Crateriforma spongiae: one gene and its partner. The protein of the gene in region 1 interacts with the protein of each later gene in a pairwise test. Links are inferred from orthologs where the notes say so. Each region holds a gene or a part of one and is shown on either strand. Other genes may lie near its edges.

Evidence for each region.
Region 2: the proteins of tpiA (region 1) and pepT interact in binary tests that used the Escherichia coli proteins (3 or more experiments, as listed by UniProt). The link is inferred for Crateriforma spongiae from one-to-one orthologs.

Annotation. Positions count from the first base shown.
Region 1 is NZ_JAAXMS010000002.1:562,988-572,617, forward strand. Bases 2,638-5,616 are described here. They hold tpiA (triose-phosphate isomerase), read left to right. Parts: upstream 2,638-3,738; coding sequence 3,739-4,494; downstream 4,495-5,616. Other genes in these bases: aroF (3-deoxy-7-phosphoheptulonate synthase), read left to right, coding at 2,705-3,742; secG (preprotein translocase subunit SecG), read left to right, coding at 4,639-5,235; HFP54_RS06280 (YicC family protein), read left to right, coding at 5,278-5,616. Also shown: HFP54_RS06250 (TIGR00266 family protein), read left to right, coding at 496-1,317; HFP54_RS06255 (SseB family protein), read left to right, coding at 1,398-1,817; HFP54_RS06260 (GNAT family N-acetyltransferase), read right to left, coding at 1,853-2,287; more of HFP54_RS06280, read left to right, coding at 5,617-6,288; gmk (guanylate kinase), read left to right, coding at 6,285-6,944; HFP54_RS06290 (DNA-directed RNA polymerase subunit omega), read left to right, coding at 6,948-7,220; HFP54_RS06295 (flavoprotein), read left to right, coding at 7,217-7,780; HFP54_RS06300 (putative manganese-dependent inorganic diphosphatase), read left to right, coding at 7,782-9,440; HFP54_RS06305 (TolC family protein), read right to left, coding at 9,461-9,630. UniProt on the Escherichia coli protein: Involved in the gluconeogenesis. Catalyzes stereospecifically the conversion of dihydroxyacetone phosphate (DHAP) to D-glyceraldehyde-3-phosphate (G3P).
Region 2 is NZ_JAAXMS010000003.1:8,319-17,873, forward strand. What follows is about bases 5,111-8,014. They hold pepT (peptidase T), read left to right. Parts: upstream 5,111-5,892; coding sequence 5,893-7,137; downstream 7,138-8,014. Other genes in these bases: HFP54_RS08120 (3'-5' exonuclease), read right to left, coding at 5,111-5,682; HFP54_RS08130 (hypothetical protein), read left to right, coding at 7,308-7,886; HFP54_RS08135 (hypothetical protein), read left to right, coding at 7,976-8,014. Outside these bases: HFP54_RS08105 (MATE family efflux transporter), read left to right, coding at 1-844; HFP54_RS08110 (diacylglycerol kinase), read right to left, coding at 856-1,248; HFP54_RS08115 (LPS-assembly protein LptD), read right to left, coding at 1,245-4,481; more of HFP54_RS08120, read right to left, coding at 4,690-5,110; more of HFP54_RS08135, read left to right, coding at 8,015-9,487; HFP54_RS08140 (6-phosphogluconolactonase), read right to left, coding at 9,484-9,555. UniProt on the Escherichia coli protein: Cleaves the N-terminal amino acid of tripeptides.

The DNA of each region.
Region 1 (9,630 bases):
GCGACGTCGACATGATGTGACAAAACGGACAACACCATCGAATTATCGAAACGCCCGACACGGGTTTCCGCGGGGGCAGCGTGAAGTTTTGCTGTCGCAACGGCAATGATCTTGCCGCAAATGTCCGTCACGGCCGACACTAAACACTAACTTCGGCGCGCCCCAACCGAATGGCGGATCCGCCTTGGTTGGTTTGGCACAGTCGTTTCAGCCGACACGATCGACCACCCATCCTACCTTCTTTGCCCCCTTGAAGTGACCATGAATTGCAACTGTCCCCAATGCGGCAACCAATACCAAGTCGACGAATCGTTTATCGGCCGAACGGTCAAATGTCGTTCATGCGGTGCGACCTTTCAGGTCCAGAGTCCGGGGTCGGGCGCGGGAACCGAGCCCGTTCCGGCGGTCGTCGCCGGCCCGATGTCCAATTCGACGACCGACGGCGATGACGAATTCCGCGCCGGCTCGGTCGAGATCGGATCGGCCGAAGCAACCATGCGTGGGGGCCAAGCCAACGGGTCGCGAAACGCCGACGCGATTGACTACGAAATCTTCGGTCACGAAACGCAGTACGTAGAAATCACCTTGGACCCGGGCGAACAAACGATCGCCGAAGCCGGCGCGTTGATGTTCATGTCCGACGGCATCACGATGGAAACCGTCTTTGGTGACCCCGGCCAGCAAGGCGGCGGATTCTGGGCCAAGGCCATGTCCGCCGGCAAACGAGTGCTGACCGGCGAATCCCTGTTCATGACCACCTTTACCAACCATGGACGCGGGCGAGCGGTGGTTGCCTTTGGCGCCCCCTACCCCGGTCGCATGATTCCGATGCACCTGGACCAATTGGGCGGCGAACTGATTTGCCAAAAGGACGCGTTTCTGTGCGGGGCCCGAGGGATTCAAATCGACATCGCGTTCCAAAAGAAGATCGGTGCCGGGCTGTTCGGCGGCGAAGGATTCATCATGCAACGGTTGCGGGGCGACGGCATCGCAATCGTCCATGCCGGTGGGACCATGATGTATCGCGAACTGGCGGCCGGAGAAAAACTGCGGCTGGATACCGGTTGCTTGATGGCGATCGGCCCAACCGTCCAGTACGACATCGAGTTCGTCGGTGGCCTGAAAAACGCGTTTTTGGGCGGCGAAGGCCTATTCATGGCCACCGTGGTCGGGCCGGGCCCGGTGTGGCTGCAATCGTTGCCGTTTTCGCGTCTGGCCGGACGCGTCGCATCGGCGATCCCCCGCGCCGGAAGCGGCAGCAGCAAGGGCGAAGGCACCGTGCTGGGCGGCCTGGGTGAAATGTTCATGGGCGACTAAGCAAGCAGCCGTGTCGACGGCGACGAATGTTCATTTCGCCCTGATTGATCGGTTCCCGGCGCCAGCCTAATCTGGCGTTTATGGTTGCACCACTATCCGACGATGCCTACGCCGATTTCGTCGCGGCGATCGCTGACAGCGATGTCCAACGGATCCAATCGATCCTGTCTGGCACCGAATTCATTTTGATCAGCGTGGAAGATCCGGATGAACCGGAGGATTCCGAGGAGATCGGCGCGCTGACCGCGGAACTGGAGGACCAAGATGTTTTGGTCGTCTTCAGCAGCGAAAGCCACGCCGAACAATTCGTCAACGCACAAGCCGATGTCTTCGAGGATATCGAAGAGGTCCAGGGCTTCACCGTGGGCGGCGAATTGCTGATGGATTACCTGCCCGACGACTATGGGATCCTGATCAACCCGGAAACCGACGATGTGCAGCTGATCGACGCCGACATCGCGGACCAGATGCGACCACCGGTCGACGAAGACGCATCCTAGCCGATGGCCGGTCCGGTAGCAGGTCGGATTGGCGGCTAAGCCCCGACGTGTTTCTGCATCGCCTGGTGCGGGATCCCGACTTCGACGAAGGAGGCATCGACGTTTTGATAGCCCAGCTTTTCATAAAAGCCCGTTGCTTCTTCGCGGGCGTGAAGCCGGAACGATCGCACACCAGAATCCCCCAACAACTCCTCAGCATTCCGCATCAAGAACGCGCCGATGCCCTTGTTCTGATGCTCCGGGGCGACCGCCATTTGACGAAACTTGACCGCTCCACCGTCCAACGGTCGGGCCGACAAGGTGGCAACCAGGACGCCGTCGACGGTCACACCGAAATGCCGATCGGAATGCTCGGCATCCAAATCTTCCGGGGAAAAACTGATCCCCAGCGGCTTGCGTAGGACTTCGTGGCGCAGGTCCAACGCTTCTTGATAAAGCGGCGTGCACCATTGGATCGTCACGAATTCCATCGGACCGGTTCCACAATGCGTCAAGAGGCGAGCGTTCGGAAAGACGTGCTCAATTCCAGGAGGCCCCGGCCTAAGACCCGGCCGCTGACGACGCCAGTGCCTGACCAGGCGGCGGCCGCATGACCAGGGCGACCGATCTGCATCGAGCGCAGCGGATTGTAACGGCTGGCTGTGGCCACGTGACCCGGCGGTCCGTCTGGGCATCAGTCCCGTCGGCCCAAAATGACAACGCCGGCAATGTGCCACTGGCCTCGACGATTCGGATATCCGGTTGCTACATTGCCAGACTTTCCGTTTTGCCAAGGATTTTCGGCCTTTCCCAAGTCCCGAGCGGTCGACGCCGGCAACCACGCGACTAGCCTGACGCCGCGGATTGTTTTGCCGCCCCCGTATCAACCCTAGCCGGTCTGTCCAAACGTGATCCTGATTTTACAAAGCAAAGCCACCGACGATCAGGTCGACCATGTGATCGAAAAGGTGGAATCGCTCGGCCTGAAAGCCCACCTGAGCCGCGGAACGTACCGCACAATCGTCGGCATCATCGGCGACGAATCCAAGCTTAGCGAAGAACGATTGCGATCGATCCCGGGCGTCAGCGAAGTCGTCCCGGTGTTGCCGCCGTACAAGTTGGCTTCCCTGGAAGCCCATCCCGAACCCAGCGTCGTCAATGTTTCGGGCGTCCAAATCGGTGGCGGCCATTTGGGCATGATCGCCGGCCCATGCAGCGTCGAAGACGCCGACCGGATGCACCGCATCGCCAAATCCGTCCGTGACGCCGGTGCGAACCTGTTTCGCGGCGGTGCCTACAAGCCCCGCACCAGCCCCTACGCGTTCCAGGGCTTGGGCGAAGACGGACTGAAGATCCTTCGCGAAGTCGGCGACGAATACGGCATGCCGATCGTCACCGAGGTGACCGATCCCCGCAACGTCGAATTGGTCGCCAAGTATGCCGACATGCTGCAGGTCGGTGCCCGCAACATGCAGAATTTTGTGCTGTTGACCGAGGTCGGCAGGACGTCGCGTCCGGTCCTGTTGAAACGCGGTATGAGCGCGACAATCAAAGACCTGTTGATGAGCGCCGAATACGTATTGTCGCAGGGCAACCCGAACGTCGTGCTTTGCGAACGCGGCATCAAAGGCTTCGATACGATCACCCGAAACTTGTTCGACGTGGCGGCCGTCCCGGCGGTCAAAGCCCTGACGCACCTGCCCATCATTGTCGACCCGTCGCACGCGACCGGACGGCCAGACCTGATCCCGCCGTGTGCTTTGGCTGGCATCGCGGCCGGCGCCGATGGCGTCCACGTCGAAGTGCATGACTGTCCCGAAGAAGCCAAAAGCGACGGGCCTCAAGCACTGCTTCCCGACCAATACCAAGAACTGGCCAAGCAAATGCGACAGCTGGCCGAACTGTTTCAAAAGACCATTTCACCGCTCCCGGAGGCCCTGGCATGACTCGCCGCACCCTGATCGCTGGCAACTGGAAAATGAACATGCGGGCCGAATCGGCCGCCGCACTGGCCAAAGGCATCGTCGACGCTGTCGGCAATACGCCGCCGGTGGATGTGGCGGTTTGCCCGCCGTCGGTCTACTTGGCCCCCGTCGCCGGCGTCGTCGCCGGATCCTCGGTCGGCCTTGGCGCTCAAAACCTGTATCCGGAATCCGACGGCGCTTTTACCGGGGAAGTCAACGCGGCCATGTTGACCGACATCGGCTGCCGTTACTGCATTCTGGGCCACAGTGAACGTCGCCAATTGATGGGCGAAACTGACAAGGACGTTTCCACCAAGCTGCATGCCGCCTTGGCGGGCAATCTGATCCCGATCGTCTGCGTCGGTGAAACCTTGGAACAACGTGAATCGGGAACGACCGAAGACGTCATTGCCAAGCAAATCGAAGGCTCGTTGGCCGGACTGGACGAAGCCCGTGCCGCGGGAATCGTGATCGCCTATGAACCGGTTTGGGCCATCGGCACCGGCAAGACGGCCAGCAAGGAACAGGCCGAAGAAGTCCACGTCTTCATTCGCGGGTTGTTGACCAAGCAATTCGGGGGCGAAGTCGCCGAACAAATTCGCATCCAGTACGGCGGAAGCGTCAAACCGGGCAACGCCGCCGAATTGCTGGCCCAGCCGAACATCGACGGTGCACTGGTCGGCGGAGCCAGCCTGAAGGTCGACGATTTTCTGGCGATCATCAACGCTTCCTGACCCCCAACCAAGCTGACCGGGCCGGCTTGCAACGTTTGACCAACGCGGCGTCGAAACACGGGCCGCCCTCCTGCATCAATCGCGTCGCCGCCCCCCGGGCCGTCGACGCTTTGCACGCAATCAGAATCGAAACGGATTGAACCCATGAACCTGATGATCCTTGGAAGCTTCGCCGGCGTCGTGCTGGGTACCCTGATGGCTTTCCTTTCGCTGTTCCTGATCCTGCTGGTCCTGGTCCAGCGTGGCCGTGGCGGCGGATTGACCGGCGCCCTGGGTGGACCGGGCGGTCAAAGTGCATTTGGCAGCAAAGCGGGCGACACGTTTACCGTGATCACCGTCGTTGTGGCCGCCGTCTGGGCTTTCACTTGTGCGTTCACGATGTGGTTGCTGGGCACCCACACATTGCCGGTCGCCGAAAACACACCGGCGGTTTCCAGCGGACCGGGCGATGATGCGGACGAAACGACCGACGGATTGAACATCCCCACCGGCGATTCGCTGGGACTCGGTGGCCTGTCGGTCGGCGACGATGCCGGCGATTCGGCCAACGAGAACGTGCAACTGACGCCCGCCGACGGCGGTGACGCGCCGGCCGATGCCGATGACCAAGCGACGGAATCAAACGCCGAGACCGCGGCGGACGACGAAGCCGCCTCCGACGACGCGACAACCGGCGACGACGCGGGATCCCAAGACGGCGACGAATCGACCGAGACGGACGAAACCACGTCCGCCGAATAAGCCTCCACCCGCCCGATTGGTCCACGACGGCAATTGCGATTGATGACGACAGCCCAGTCCGACGGTCTCGCCCCCACCGCTAACGCCGCGGACACGCCCGGCGCCGGAATCCGCAGCATGACCGGGCAGGGTCGCGCCCAATGCTCGGCCGACTGTGGGACGGTGACCGTCGAAATCCGTTCGGTCAACAATCGCGGCATCAAAATCAGTGTGCGAACCCCCGATTCGTTGGCGGATTTGGCCGCGACGGTCGAAACAACCGTTCGCAAATGGGTCCACCGTGGATCCTTCACCGTCAATTTGACGTGGCGTCCCAAAGAAACGTCGACCGCGGTGAAGGTCAACACCGACGTCGTGTCGTCGTACTTTCGACAAATTAAGGACGCGCAAACCCATTGCGGTGTGGACCAAGACATCGACTGGGTGGGGTTGATGCAGTTGCCCGGCGTCCTGATATCCGACGGCCCGACCGACCGGGTCGATCACACACTTCGGGATTTGGTCAACACCACGCTTCGGCATGCGGTCGACGCATTGGATCAAATGCGTCAGCGTGAGGGGGCCGAAATGGCAGCCAGCCTGACGTCGGACCTCGGCCGGATCGCCGGACACGTCGAAACCATCAAAGGCTTTGTCCCCGACACGGTTCAGCGGTACCGGGATCGTTTGGAATCGAAGGTACGGTCGGCCATCGATGCGTATGACCTAAAAATCGATTCAATCGATTTGCTACGCGAGATCCAGATCTATGCGGACCGCGTCGACATCAGCGAAGAAATCACCCGACTGGAAAGCCACCTAAAGTTGTTTGGACAGGTGTTGGGCGGTGATTCACTAGCAGACCAAAATCCATCCACGTCATCGTCGACCGCCGGCCCAGATTCACCCACCCATTCACCGGCAGGACGCCGTTTGGATTTCGTCATCCAGGAAATGGTGCGGGAAACCAACACGATCGGCAGCAAGGCGTCCAATGCGGACGTGTCCGCTCAAGTGGTTGAGGTGAAGTGTGCTTTGGAACGAATGCGAGAAATGGTTCAAAATCTCGAATGACGCAGACTGAAATCATGTGCCACGGCGAACGCCAATCGATCGAATCGGGCAAGCGGCAACAACGACCGCCTGGAAACCCGACCGATCCCGTGGCACGTTTGGTGGTCATCTCGGGCCCCAGCGGCGCCGGCAAATCGACCGTTCTCCGCCGATTGATGCGGGAATGCGACCTGCCGCTGGCGATGAGCGTCTCGGCGACCACCCGACCGCCGCGGCCGGGCGAAGTGGACGGGGTCGACTATCACTTCTTGGATCGCGACGAATTTCGACGTCGAATTGACGCCGGCGATTTCCTGGAATGGAAGGAAGTCTTCGGCCTGGGACACTACTATGGGACGCTTCGGTCGGAAGTAACGACTGGCCTAAAACACGGTCGCTGGGTAATTTTAGAAATCGACGTCCAGGGCGCTTTGGCCGTTTTCCAGGATTCCCGGTGGGACCCGGTCAGCTTTTTCATTCATCCCGGCGACATGAATGAGCTGGAACGACGGCTCCGGTCGCGCGGAACCGAAGACGAAACAAAGGTCGTCGCTCGGCTGAAGACGGCCGCCCGCGAAATGAAATTTAGCGACCACTATCGGCATGAAATCATCAACGAGTCGGTCGATCACTCGGTCCAAGAAATCTGTGAGATCCTAAAGGAATACTGTAGCTAAACGATGCTTGAAGAACTGAAAGAAGAAGAGATCGTCAACAAGGTCGGTGGCCGATTCAAACTCAGCACCCTGATCCAAAAACGCCTGGTCCAACTGAACCAGGGAAGCCGCGCTCTGGTCAGCGTGGACACTCACGACAAAATGTCGATCGTCTTGCAGGAAATCATGCAAGACAAGATCGTTCTGAACACGGAAAACGAAGTTCAGGCTGTCGACGATTTGAACGCGGCGATCGCAGCGGCCGAAGGCCCGGATCTGGAAGCGTCTGACCTATGACCCCTGCGTCGTCACGGACGGTACTGTTGGCCGTCGGTGGCGGTATCGCCGCATACAAGGTCGCGACCGTCTGCAGCCGTCTGTCCCAGGCCGGCCATCAGGTTCGGGTCGCCATGACCGAATCGGCCACCCGGTTCGTGGGTCCGGCAACCTTCGCCGCCCTATCGGGATCCGCCGTCGCCGGCGATACGATCGATCCGCACTCCCGACCGCTGGGTCCCCACATCGAATTGGCCGATGGGATCGACTTGATGTTGGTCGCACCGGCCACTGCTAATTTGATGGCCAAGTTTGCCGTCGGGGTCGCCGACGATTTGATTTCCACGACCTATCTGCAAGTCACCGCACCGGTACTGCTGGCGCCGGCGATGAGCGACATCATGTGGGAAAAACCCGCTGTCCAACGTAACGTTCAGCGTTTGCGGGACGACGGCTGTCATTTCGTAGGCCCCGAAACCGGATGGCTCAGTTGCCGTGCGTCGGGCACCGGACGAATGTCCGAACCAGAAACCATCGTCCAAGCCGCCCAAGACCTGTTGGCACAAACGAACACAAACTGACATGACACTGCACGTCTTTGGGCACCGCAACCCGGACACCGATGCGATCTGCAGCGCGATCGCTTATGCCGATTTTCTTCAACGGACGACGCGTCCCGACGCGGTCGCCGGCAGCTGCGGCCCGCCAAATGAACGGACCGAATTTGCACTTCGCAAAGCCGGACTTCAGCCTCCTCGCATCACGATGGACGTTCGTCCGGAACTGCGCGACATCTGTAAACGCGATGTCATCTGCGCCCGTTCCGACGAGGTGTTCTACGAAGTCTATCAGCGGATGAACCATCACGGCATCCGTTCGATACCGGTGCTGGACGATTCGAAACACCTGATCGGCTTGGTCACGTTGTTGGACCTTTTGGAGCTGGTGTTCCAAGGCGGTGTCGACCCGATCCAATCGCGACAGGTCCGAACCAACTTGGATAAGGTCGTCAGCGTTCTTGGCGGCAGTTTCCAGCACTCGATTGATACCGGTCGAAACGACGAATTGATCGTCACCGTCGGTGCGATGAGCGCCGAAGGTTTTACCCATCGGATGAAACAGTTCCCCGCCGAGCGTTTGCTGGTCGTCAGCGGCGACCGTCCGACCATTCAATTGCCCGCTCTGGAAATGGGCGTCCGTGGCTTGGTGGTCACCGGCGGCTATGAATTGTCCAGCGGCTTGCTGCACTTGGCCCAGGCACGTGGCGTGACGGTGATTTGCAGCCCGTTCGATACCGCCACCACCACCATGCGGATCAAAGCGGCGCGTCTGATTGATGAAGTGGTCGATCGTGATTTCATGTCGCTGCCGGGCAAATTGCCCGTGACGACGGCGCGTAACCAGATCTATCGGTCACCCCAAAGCGTGTTCCCGGTCTTGGAAGGCCCCGAACTGATCGGTGTGCTTAGTAAAAGCGACCTGGTGAACCCGCCCCAGCCGGAATTGGTCTTGGTGGACCATAACGAACTTTCTCAAGCGGTCGCCGGCGCGGAAGAGGCGGATATCGTCGAAGTCTTGGACCACCACCGCCTGGGCGGATCTCTTAAATCCAGTGGCCCGATGCGTTTCTTTATGGAACCGGTCGGATCGACTTGCACCTTGGTTGCCCAGAAGTTTCGCACCGCCCAAATCGATCCAACCCCCGGTGTCGCGCTTTGCATGGCGTCGGGCATCATCAGCGACACGCTGTTCCTCAGGTCTCCGACCGCGACCGAAGCCGATCGCGAAATCTTGGATTGGCTGCAATCCTTGTGTGATGTGGACTTGAAAGAATTCGCCGATGAATTCTTTCAAGTCGGTTCCGCACTGCGCACATGCACGCCGGAGAAAGTCGTCCGCGAAGACTGCAAGGAATTCGAAGAAGCCGGGCGTCAGTTTTCGATTTCCCAAATCGAAGAAATCGGCTTCGACCTGTTCTGGCAACGACAAGATGAATTGGCGGACGCGTTGGAAGCCATGGCGGCGGAAAATGGCTACGAATTTTCGGCTCTGTTGGTCACGGACATCGCCAGCAACGGTTCGCTCCTGTTGCTAAGCAATGAACCGGAGGGATGGGACGAAATCAATTATCCGCAACTGGAAGACAACTTGTACGAACTGAAGAACGTCGTCAGCCGAAAGAAACAGTTACTACCGTTGATCATCAGCTTGCTGGAAACGGCTCCCGCCACCCCGAACTGACCCATGGGCCGCGATGTGGGTCAGTTCGCGGCGATCATTACATGGGTATCCTGCAGCAACGTGCCTGATTCGAATTGCACGTTCTTTGCCGCGATCGTGTACTCAGCCATGGACTGATAGTAACGCGTTTGCGATTCGCTTAACCGCCGCTGCGCATCCAACAGTTGCTCCAGACTGATCGGCAACCCTG
Region 2 (9,555 bases), on another replicon or contig:
GGATTGGATGTTCATTTTTGGAATGAACATGGGGCCGCTGCAAATCGAAGCGATGGGCATCATCGGTGCCGGTTGGGCCAGTTTGATCTCGTTCTGGTTCAAGGGCGGGTTGTTCGCATTCTTGTTGGCACGGCCCAAGTTTCAGGAAAGCTATCGGATTCTGGCCGGCATCTCTTTTGATCCCGCGTTGATCCGCAAGTTGTTGTTCTTCGGTTTGCCTTCGGGATTGATGTCGTTAACCGAGGCGGCTGGGTTCACCGCGATCGTCTTGCAAATCGGACAACTGGGGGACTTGCCACTGCGAGCGACCACGATGGCGATCAATTTCAACATGATCGCTTATGTCCCGTTGGTCGGCGTCGCGATCGCCGCATCGGTCCTGGTGGGGCGGCATTTGACCGAAAGTGGTCCGTCACGAGCGGTCAAATCGGTGGCCGGGGCTCTATCGATCGGTTGGATCTATTCGATGGTTTGGGCGGTGTTGTACCTGGCGTTTCCCGATCAACTGCTGGCGCTCTATCAGTGGGGGGACGCATCGGAAGATTCGATGGTGGCGATATCGCTGGCGCGGAACTTGTTGGGGTTCGTCGCCATTTATGTAATCGTCGATGCGACGCAATTGATCGTGGCCGGATCGCTTCGAGGGGCCGGTGACACTTGGTTCGTTTTGCTGTCCGGATTGTTTGCGTCGATCATCGCTTGCAGCATCGGCATCGTTTTCGAACCGGAAACGGGACGGCTGACTTGGTGGTGGTGGGTTGTCACCGGGTGGGTGTTCTTGCTGGCCGCATCAATGGTGGGGCGATTCTTGCAAGGACGCTGGAAATCGATGCGGATGGTGTAGGCGTTTTCTGTTCAGGCGGCTGCCACCCCGACGACAAATTTCCACAACGGCCAGCCCAGCAGGCAGATGCCCACGGCCACCGCGGCAATCGATAAAACCAAGACCGCGCCGGCGGCCATGTCCAGCGCGCGGCCGATCCGCGGATCGAAGCTGGGGTGCACCGTGTGAACCAACGCCTCGAAGGCGCTGTTGGCGACTTCCGCCGCGATCACCACGCCGACGGTCAGCCACAGAATCGCCATGGATGTGGCGGGCAGACGCAGTGCAAACGCCGTCATCAAAACCAGAATGCCGGCCGGAAAGTGGACCCAAAAGCTTTTCTGTCCCCGGACCGCGACGCCGATACCGCGGCTCGCGTCGGCAAACTTTTGACGCCATGTAGATCGTGAATGGGGATCGGTCATTCCAAGCCCTCCACACCTGGCGGCGGAATCAGTTGGCCACCCACACGGCCTCGACCCGTCGGGAAGAATCGCGGCAGAACGAAGAAGTTGAAGCCGACGTTTTCTCGTCCGGCGTCCACCGTGACCTCGAATCCCGTCAAGAAAGATTCACCGATGCGAGTCAGTCCGATCGTTTGTCCGACGTTACCAACGTCGGCAAAGTCATAGGTGGATCCCGCGCGGACGATCCACTTTTCGTTCAAGCGATAATCCAATGATGTCCGCAGGGCTGTGCTGGTCACCGGTCCATCGATGTTGATCAACCCCGCATAGACATCGCCCAAGCCCGGTCGGCTCATGCGTATGCCACCGCTGATGCTGCGCAAACCATCGTCGAAGAAATCGATGTAGCCGTCGCTTAGCAATGAAACGCGATCGCCCAGGTGAAAGCTTGCGTCGTACGTTGTCGGTCCGACCGTTTCGCCATAATTATCACGATCGGCGTCGGGCATCAGGATGGTGTCGATGTCCAACCGCAAGATGTCCGTGATGCGTTCCCGGCCCGGCAAGCCACGTCGTGTTTGGAATCGTTGGTGAACCCCCAAGCGAATCTGTTGCTGGTCGGCCACCACCACATCACTGGGGCTGGTGACGTAGCGTTGGATCCCTTGACGGAATCCATAATCGCGCGGATCGAACTGTGCCGGTAACACACCGCCAAATTGATCGATGATGAATCGACGGCGAAATTGTTCCTGTGCGTTGTCATCGAGCGAATCGTAGTACGGCAAGTCGTCAAAGTTCGCGTCGCTGTCGGCATAAAAGTATTCGCCCACCCATTCGATCTTGTGGGCCAAGCCGCGGACATTCAGCAACGCGCTTTGAATCGTCGGATCGATACGGTACATCGGCAAACTGGCTCGGACGCCCGCTTGTCCGGTCAAACGTGTCAGCGAATCGCCGTTGATGTCTTCGCCGAAATACGTCGCATCGCCACCGACAAAGGGGCTCAGGTTCAGCGGACCCAAGTCCAGCGGAACGGACAATTCGTGTCGCGTTGATGCGATCAAGCCTTGCGCATCGACTTCACCCGGCAGTGTCGTCATCGATGCGGCTTCGACCGGATCGACCGGCGTGTCAGCGATATTCAAATCGACGTAGCCGACTTTGTTGTTCATCGTCCACGTCAACGCGTTGCCCAGCGGCGAAAGTCCGATCGCATAGTGTTCCAGGACGGGCAGTTGCTGTGTTTCTTTGAAGAAGTCATTGACTCTTGCTTCGACGGACAAATCCAACAATTGGCTGCCGCCGTAACGACGAAGCCTTGCACCGGTGGTGTAGTCTTTTTGCTGGTCCCAATCGCTTTCAAAGTATTGTTCCAAGAAATTGCGATCGCTGATGTAACCGACCTCGGCGATGAATTCCCAGCCGCTGTTGAACGTGTGACGGTGTTGAAGCCAGGACTTGCCACGCCAAGTCTTTTCCGGCGTCAAGTCACGGCGGTCCTGCCCCAGGGTGTCCAGGCCCGTGTCGTGAATCAGATAGCCGTCGGTTTGTCCACGAACATGTCCGGGGATGCCAAAGAAGCTGGTGCGGTCATACGTGGTGCGGGTGCCAAACGCCGGGCCACGGTCACTGAGGTAGTCCGTTTTGATGCGCACATCGACGCCGTCCGGGGCCGAGTCGTATCCCAGCAGTTGGAACAGGTCCCATTCCAACATGACCTGTGTTCCGAAGATGTCATCGTTCTTGAAATTGGCCCCGGTCAGATACAACGGCGGCTTGCGGATGCTGGCGCTTAAACGCGGCCAATAGAAAACCGGAACGCTGCCGAAGTAAATGAAGTTGTCGCGGCTGGAAACGTACGAATCGGTCGCCTGGATCGTTTGATTGGTGATCGGGTCGACGGTGGTCCGCAAACGCTGGCGAAATGACAATTGATCGCTTTGCAGCCAATAGCGCGGCACGCCCAGACGGCTGGTCGTCACCGCGGCACCGAACGCTTGGAAATTGCCTTCGGCGACCTGCTGCAGCACATCCGCTTTCAATCGCACCACGCCCTGGTAATCGGGAATCGTGCTGATGGCTTCGGCGTCCAGCACCATCCCGGTTTCCTGGGTCACGTTGTAATACATCGATTCGGCATAGATGATCCGGTCTCCTTGCCGAAACACGATGTCGCCTTCCAGATACAGCTCCAAATCATGGGACGTCATGTCAGCGCGGCCTTGCATCAAATCATTCAGCAAGGGCGTCCACGCGACGATGCGATGGGCGGACAACGAGATCGTGCCGAGGTCCAGAAACTGTCCGCCGGGTAACTGGGCTTGGACGTCGCGGATCAGAACGGTGGCTCCACCGCGGGCGACCCAGACCTCTTCCCCCAAGGCCGGACGCGGAACGTTTTGAATCGAAAGTGGGGCGGCGGGATTGCGTGAAACAAACTCGATTTCGTGTCGACCGTCGGCCGAGAAAATTCGAAATTGTCCTTCGCCGTTTTGAATTCGCGGCGCATCGGGCAGCGTCGTCTGGTTCGGCACCGGGGTGCCCACGCCGGGCGTGCCCGGAAAACTTGTGGCCGGGGGCGGCACCAATGTGGGCCCGAACATCTGGTCCGGCAGCGAATCGGGAACCGGAAGCGGCGATGCGTATTGGGCTTGCCGAACCCCACCGTCGCCCGTTCCCGAGCCTTCGGCGGGCGATTCCGAATGACCTGCCAGACGAAGATCACCCTGGTTGGATGACGATTGAGGCAATCGTACGTCGGGCCAACCACCGGGAAGGTGTGACGCCAATGCGGGCAGGTTTTGCGGCACCGGGATCGGAGTAGGCGATTGAATTTGGGGTTCCAATGCCGAATAAATCACGCCCGAAAGCGGACCCGTTTGCCCGCCTTTGCCGTCGGAAACACCAGAAATTACGAATCGCGTTCGGACGCGCCCGGGCGGACCATCGACGACCAACAGCACCTGATCGCACAGATAGATGCGGTCTTCGAACATCAGTCGACAATTGTCTCGCAGCCAGCTGATGTCGGCCCCGCCGCGATTCCATTTGGCGATTCGGTCGCCATCGACTCGGGGCGGCTGTCGCGAGATTTGTGGTGCCGATTCATCCGTGGTCGCCGCGTCGGATGCCGGGAATTGGGCGGTCGCGGTTCGGGACGCGGGACCGATGCCTGAGAGTGCCAGCATCAACCCGCAGATCAGGGTCAATGCGGTTGAAAGCCGTCGTCGGACCTGCGCAGCAGACATCCCGGTCCGGATCTGCTTCCTGCATCCGAAACGGGCGAGACATTCAGCGGTGGCATCCGTGCCGACCAAGGGGGCAGACTTTCCGATCAAAACTATGGTGTTTGACACCGGGATGAACGGTCGAAGTCTACGAAAGCCGATCTGGGAATCACAAGTCAGATCGCTGGGGAGGCCCGACGAGTTTCACGGGCATTTTCCAAGGGCCGAGTTAGGACGTTTTGGGGGTCACGTCGGTGGCCGAATCAGACTGGGGATTTGCCGTGGAATCGGCTTCCACCGGCGATGAAGTCGGTTCCGAATCAGTCGTTTGTTCGGCGGTGGATCCGTGGTTGCTGTCGCCCGATTCCGATGGCCCCGTCGCATCACCGTTCTCGTCGGCTTCGTCCACCGCCTCGGCTTCCCAGGGGTCGACCCATTCACCCCATTGCCCCAGATAGTCCTGATAGGCCTGGCAATCGGCGGCACGTTGTTGGATGAAATCCTTGGCCTGCTGGACCAATTCGATCTCTTGTTCCAGTGTCAACTTGCCGGTCAAAACCATGCACCGGAGAAAGACAAAGTACGTGTCCAAGACGTCACAGCGACAGTAGTCGCTGATTTCCATCTTGCCGCCTTCGTCGTATTTCTGTTGGACCGCTTCGCCGTTCAAGCCCATCTTGCCGGGCTTGCCCAACAACTGTGCCGCCAAGTTCAATCCACCGTTCAATCGTGCGGCGCCGAAATTGGTCAACAGGTCCTGCAGGTCCAAATGGGCTTCGCTGTTGAAACGGTTGCGCAGGGCTTTGTAACCGGAACCGGAAAACCATTTTGCCAGCGAGATGCCGTAACGAAATGCCGCCATTTCCATGATCGGCAGATCGAACGATCGTCCGTTGAAGGTGATCCAGGTGGGCCGACGGTACATGTCCCACCCCTTCCAAAAATTCGCCGTGATCACATGACTGCGGAAATGGGGTTCGTCAAGTGAAACCAAATCCAGCATCCGAAATTCCGCGTCCAGTTTGGCGATGACCACCGCGATCGGGATTTGAAAGGTATGCGGGATGAACGTCGTTCCGGACTTTTCGAAGATTTCCGATTGATACCTCGTGATCGCTTCGGCCGGCGTCAGCCCTTCGCCGGGGTATCGGACTTTGGCAATCAGATCGCCATCGGCCACGCTTTCGACATCAAATACTAGGTAGGTGACCGATTGCGTCATGCCGTCGTCGCTGGATTGAAAGCTGTCGAAATTTGTCGCCCGCTGCTTCGGCCACCGGTGCACGCTGCTGGGTGACGACGCGGGGTTGCTTCCACACGGGATTGGCGTCCAATTTAACGCCGGTGCGGATAAATTCTACCAATGCCCCGGTTGAACCGCGTCCACGCCGCTCTTTCCGAATCGCCAATTGTCACCGAACGATTTATCCCCATGCAAATCAATCGCCAACGCCTGCTGGATCGCTTTCTGCGTTACGTCCAAATCGACACGCCGGCGGATCCGCACAGCAAGACATACCCCAGCACCGAGGCGCAGCGTGACTTGGCGGTAGTGCTGGCCGAAGAATTGCGTGCCATGTCGGCCGAAGATGTTCAGATCGACGACAACGCTTTGGTCTGGGCGACCGTACCCGCCGTCGGCGATTCCGGCAATGTTCCGACGATAGCGTTGGTCGCCCACATGGATGTCTCACCCGAGGCACCGGCCACGTCGGTCAAGCCGCAGGTGATCGAGTCCTACGCCGGCGGCGATATTCCACTTCCCGCGGGAAATGTGATCACGGTCGATGGCTGTCCGGACCTGAAAGACATGGTGTCGCAGACTTTGATCACCACCGACGGCACCACATTGCTTGGCGGTGATGATAAAGCCGGGGTGGCGATCATCATGGAATTGGCACACACGCTGATCGAAAATCCATCGTTGCCACGCGGTCCGATTCGGTTGTTGTTCACCTGTGACGAAGAAATCGGTCACGGAACCGATAAGATCGACCTGGACAAACTTGGGGCCGATGTGGCCTACACCATCGACGGTGGCGGAGCGGACGTGTTGGATGTCGAAACATTCTCGGCCGATGGGGCGACGGTCCGTTTCACCGGACACAACATTCACCCGGCAATCGCGAAGGATCGCATGATCAACGCGATGCGCCCGGTCGCGGAATTCGTCGCGAGATTGCCCAAAGATCACTGCACCCCGGAAACCACCGACGGTCGCGAAGGCTTCATTCACGCCCATGACATGAAGGCGCGAACGGGCGAAGGCACCGTCGAACTGATTTTACGTTCGTTCGACACCGCTGATTTGGAAGAATACGCCAAGCTGATCCGACGAATCGCCGCCGAAGTGGCTGCCGATCATCCGGGCATCGAATATGAGGTCAGTGTTTATCGACAGTATCGCAATCTGGCCGACGGGCTGAAAAAGTTGCCCGAATCCGTGACTCTGGCCGAAAAAGCGTTTCAGAATCTGGGGCGAACCTGCACCAAAGCGATCATTCGTGGCGGCACCGATGGAAGCCAGTTGACCGAAAAAGGATTGCCGACGCCGAACCTGTCCAGCGGCCAGCACAATATCCACAGCGTGACGGAATTTGCGTGCCTGGATGAAATGGTCGCCGCCACCGAGCACTTGGTCGAATTGGCGAAATTGTGGGGATCGATTCGTCGCTAGCGGGATCCCCGGTCGCTGTGAACCAGGATTTTGGGGCAGCAGGGATGTGTCGGTCGGCTTTCTTCGGGACTACGGTAAACCGTCCGACTGCGGTAAATTTTTTCGCGGTCGCGTGCATTCCTTTTCGCGAATGCATTGTCCCATACGAATTTCCAACGGAGCCCATCGCCATGCGATCCTTCACCGGTCCCCTGACTTTGTCCGCGTTCGGTTTGTTAACGGTCTTGGCGTCGTCCCCGGTTTTGGCCGATGACGCGGCGACAAAGACGACTGAAAAAATCAACGTTCTTAACGAAGCCCAACTGACGGTGCCCGCGGCGTTCAAAAAATCACCGCCCAAATCGCGGATCGTCGAAGCCGAGTTTGTCGCCACCGATGGCAAGGGTGATGACGAAGTGACCGCCCGTGTTTATGGCATGGCCAGTGGCGGTGGCTTGGAACCGAACATCGCCCGCTGGAAAGGTCAATTCAGCGAAAGCCCCGAAGGTGCGTTCAAGCGTGAAGCGATGAAGCTGGGCGATTGGCAAGTCGTGATCGTCGACCACGCTGGTTCGTTCAGCGAACGCATGGGCGGTGGTCCCTTTGCGGGTGGCCGAATGGTCAAACGCGAAGATTACGCGATGACCGGCGCTATTCTGCAAAGCCCTAAAGGGCGCTTGTATTTCGTCAAGATGATCGGGCCGGCCAAAGTCGTTCAGGCCAATCGTGATGACTTTGTCAAAATGATCAAAAGCCTGGATGCATCCTGATCGGGAATACCCTTTCAGTTTTTGTCTGTGATCAACGCCCTTGTCGCTACGCTGAACCTTTCGTTGCAAACGGATGCACCGGATATTGCATGAACATTCAATCTTTGCTTGAGCATCACGGTATCTCTCGCAATCCTTTTGCCGAGGAAGACGCGCAGACCGACCAGGTTTTCAAGGAACACTGCATCAGCAGTGCCTACCATCCGGTCTGGGACAAGGTGTACGGGGACCCGGCCGAACCATCCACGGCGATCGTGTTCGGACCGAAGGGCAGCGGGAAAACGGCGATGCGGTTGCAAGTCGACCGACATCTGGCCCGCTACAACGCCCAGCATCCCGAACAACGTGTGTTCGTGATTCGCTATGACGACTTCAATCCGTTTCTGGATCACTTCAGCGAACGGATGAGTCGGCGGGTGGCACGCAAGCCGGAAAAGGTCCTGGATGCATGGCGATTGTGGGACCACATGGACGCGATTTTGTGCATCGGTGTGACCAGCCTGGTCGACCGAGTGCTGGCGATCGGATCGACTCGTGAAGACGCCTCCAGCGAAGACGCAATCACCACCGCCCATTTGGCGAAACTGGACCGTACCGCAGCCCGCGATTTTCTGTTGTTGGCGATGGCGTACGATCAATCCACCGCGTCGACGTCGGTGGGGCGATGGAGTCAATTGCGAAAGAAACTGTCGTTTTCCAACTGGTTGGCTTTGTGGGACGTGTCCCTGGCAATGATCGGTACCATCGTCGCCGTGGTCCTGACGGGATACCTGTTCATGCGGCAAAACGGTGGCGAGGACGGTGGTCGCAGCCTGACCATTCTGTGGCTGGCCCCGGCGTTGGCTTTGCTGTTTTCATCGCCTTTTTTGTGGCGATGGATCAAGTGTCACTTTGCCGCGATGGGCATCCGCCGTCATATGCGGGTCGGCAAACGCGAAGTCGGATCGCTTCGCACGGTGCTGTTGCGGTTCCCGCGACGCGAGTTGGCCAACCAGCCGATTCCTCGCTACGACCGCACCGATGATCGCTATGAACTGTTGAACAAGTTTCAAGGTTTGATCGAACGTTTGGGCTATCGCGGTATCATCGTGCTGATGGACCGCGTGGACGAACCACATTTGACCGGCGGCAAACAGGAACTGATGAAGCGATTCGTCTGGCCGATGCTGGACAACAAATTGCTGAAGCAGCCCGGCATCGGATTCAAGCTGATGTTGCCTCAAGAACTGTACCGGGATGTGGAACGCGAAAACCGCGATTTCCACGAACGGGCCCGATTGGACAAGCAGAACGTGGTGCCCTCGTTCGCTTGGACCGGTGAATCGCTGTACGACTTGGCGCGTGCCCGCATGATGGCGTGCGCCGCCGAAGGTGCATCGCCGGAACCGAAGGATTTGTTCGCCGACGACCTGTCGTACAACCGAATGTTGACCGCGTTTCAATCGCTGCGGGTACCCCGGCACCTGTTCCGGTTCCTGTATCGGGTGTTGGTCGAACACTGCAACAAACACACCGATTCGGTCCCCGAATTTCGTGTACGCGCGGAGACCTTTGAAACGACCTTAGCCGTCTATCAACGCGAAGCCGAGCTGGGCGGCTAGACGGTCAGTCCCGATTGTCCGTCCCAGCGAACGAAGCCTTCGATGGCGGCATATTCGGCCAGTCCCAA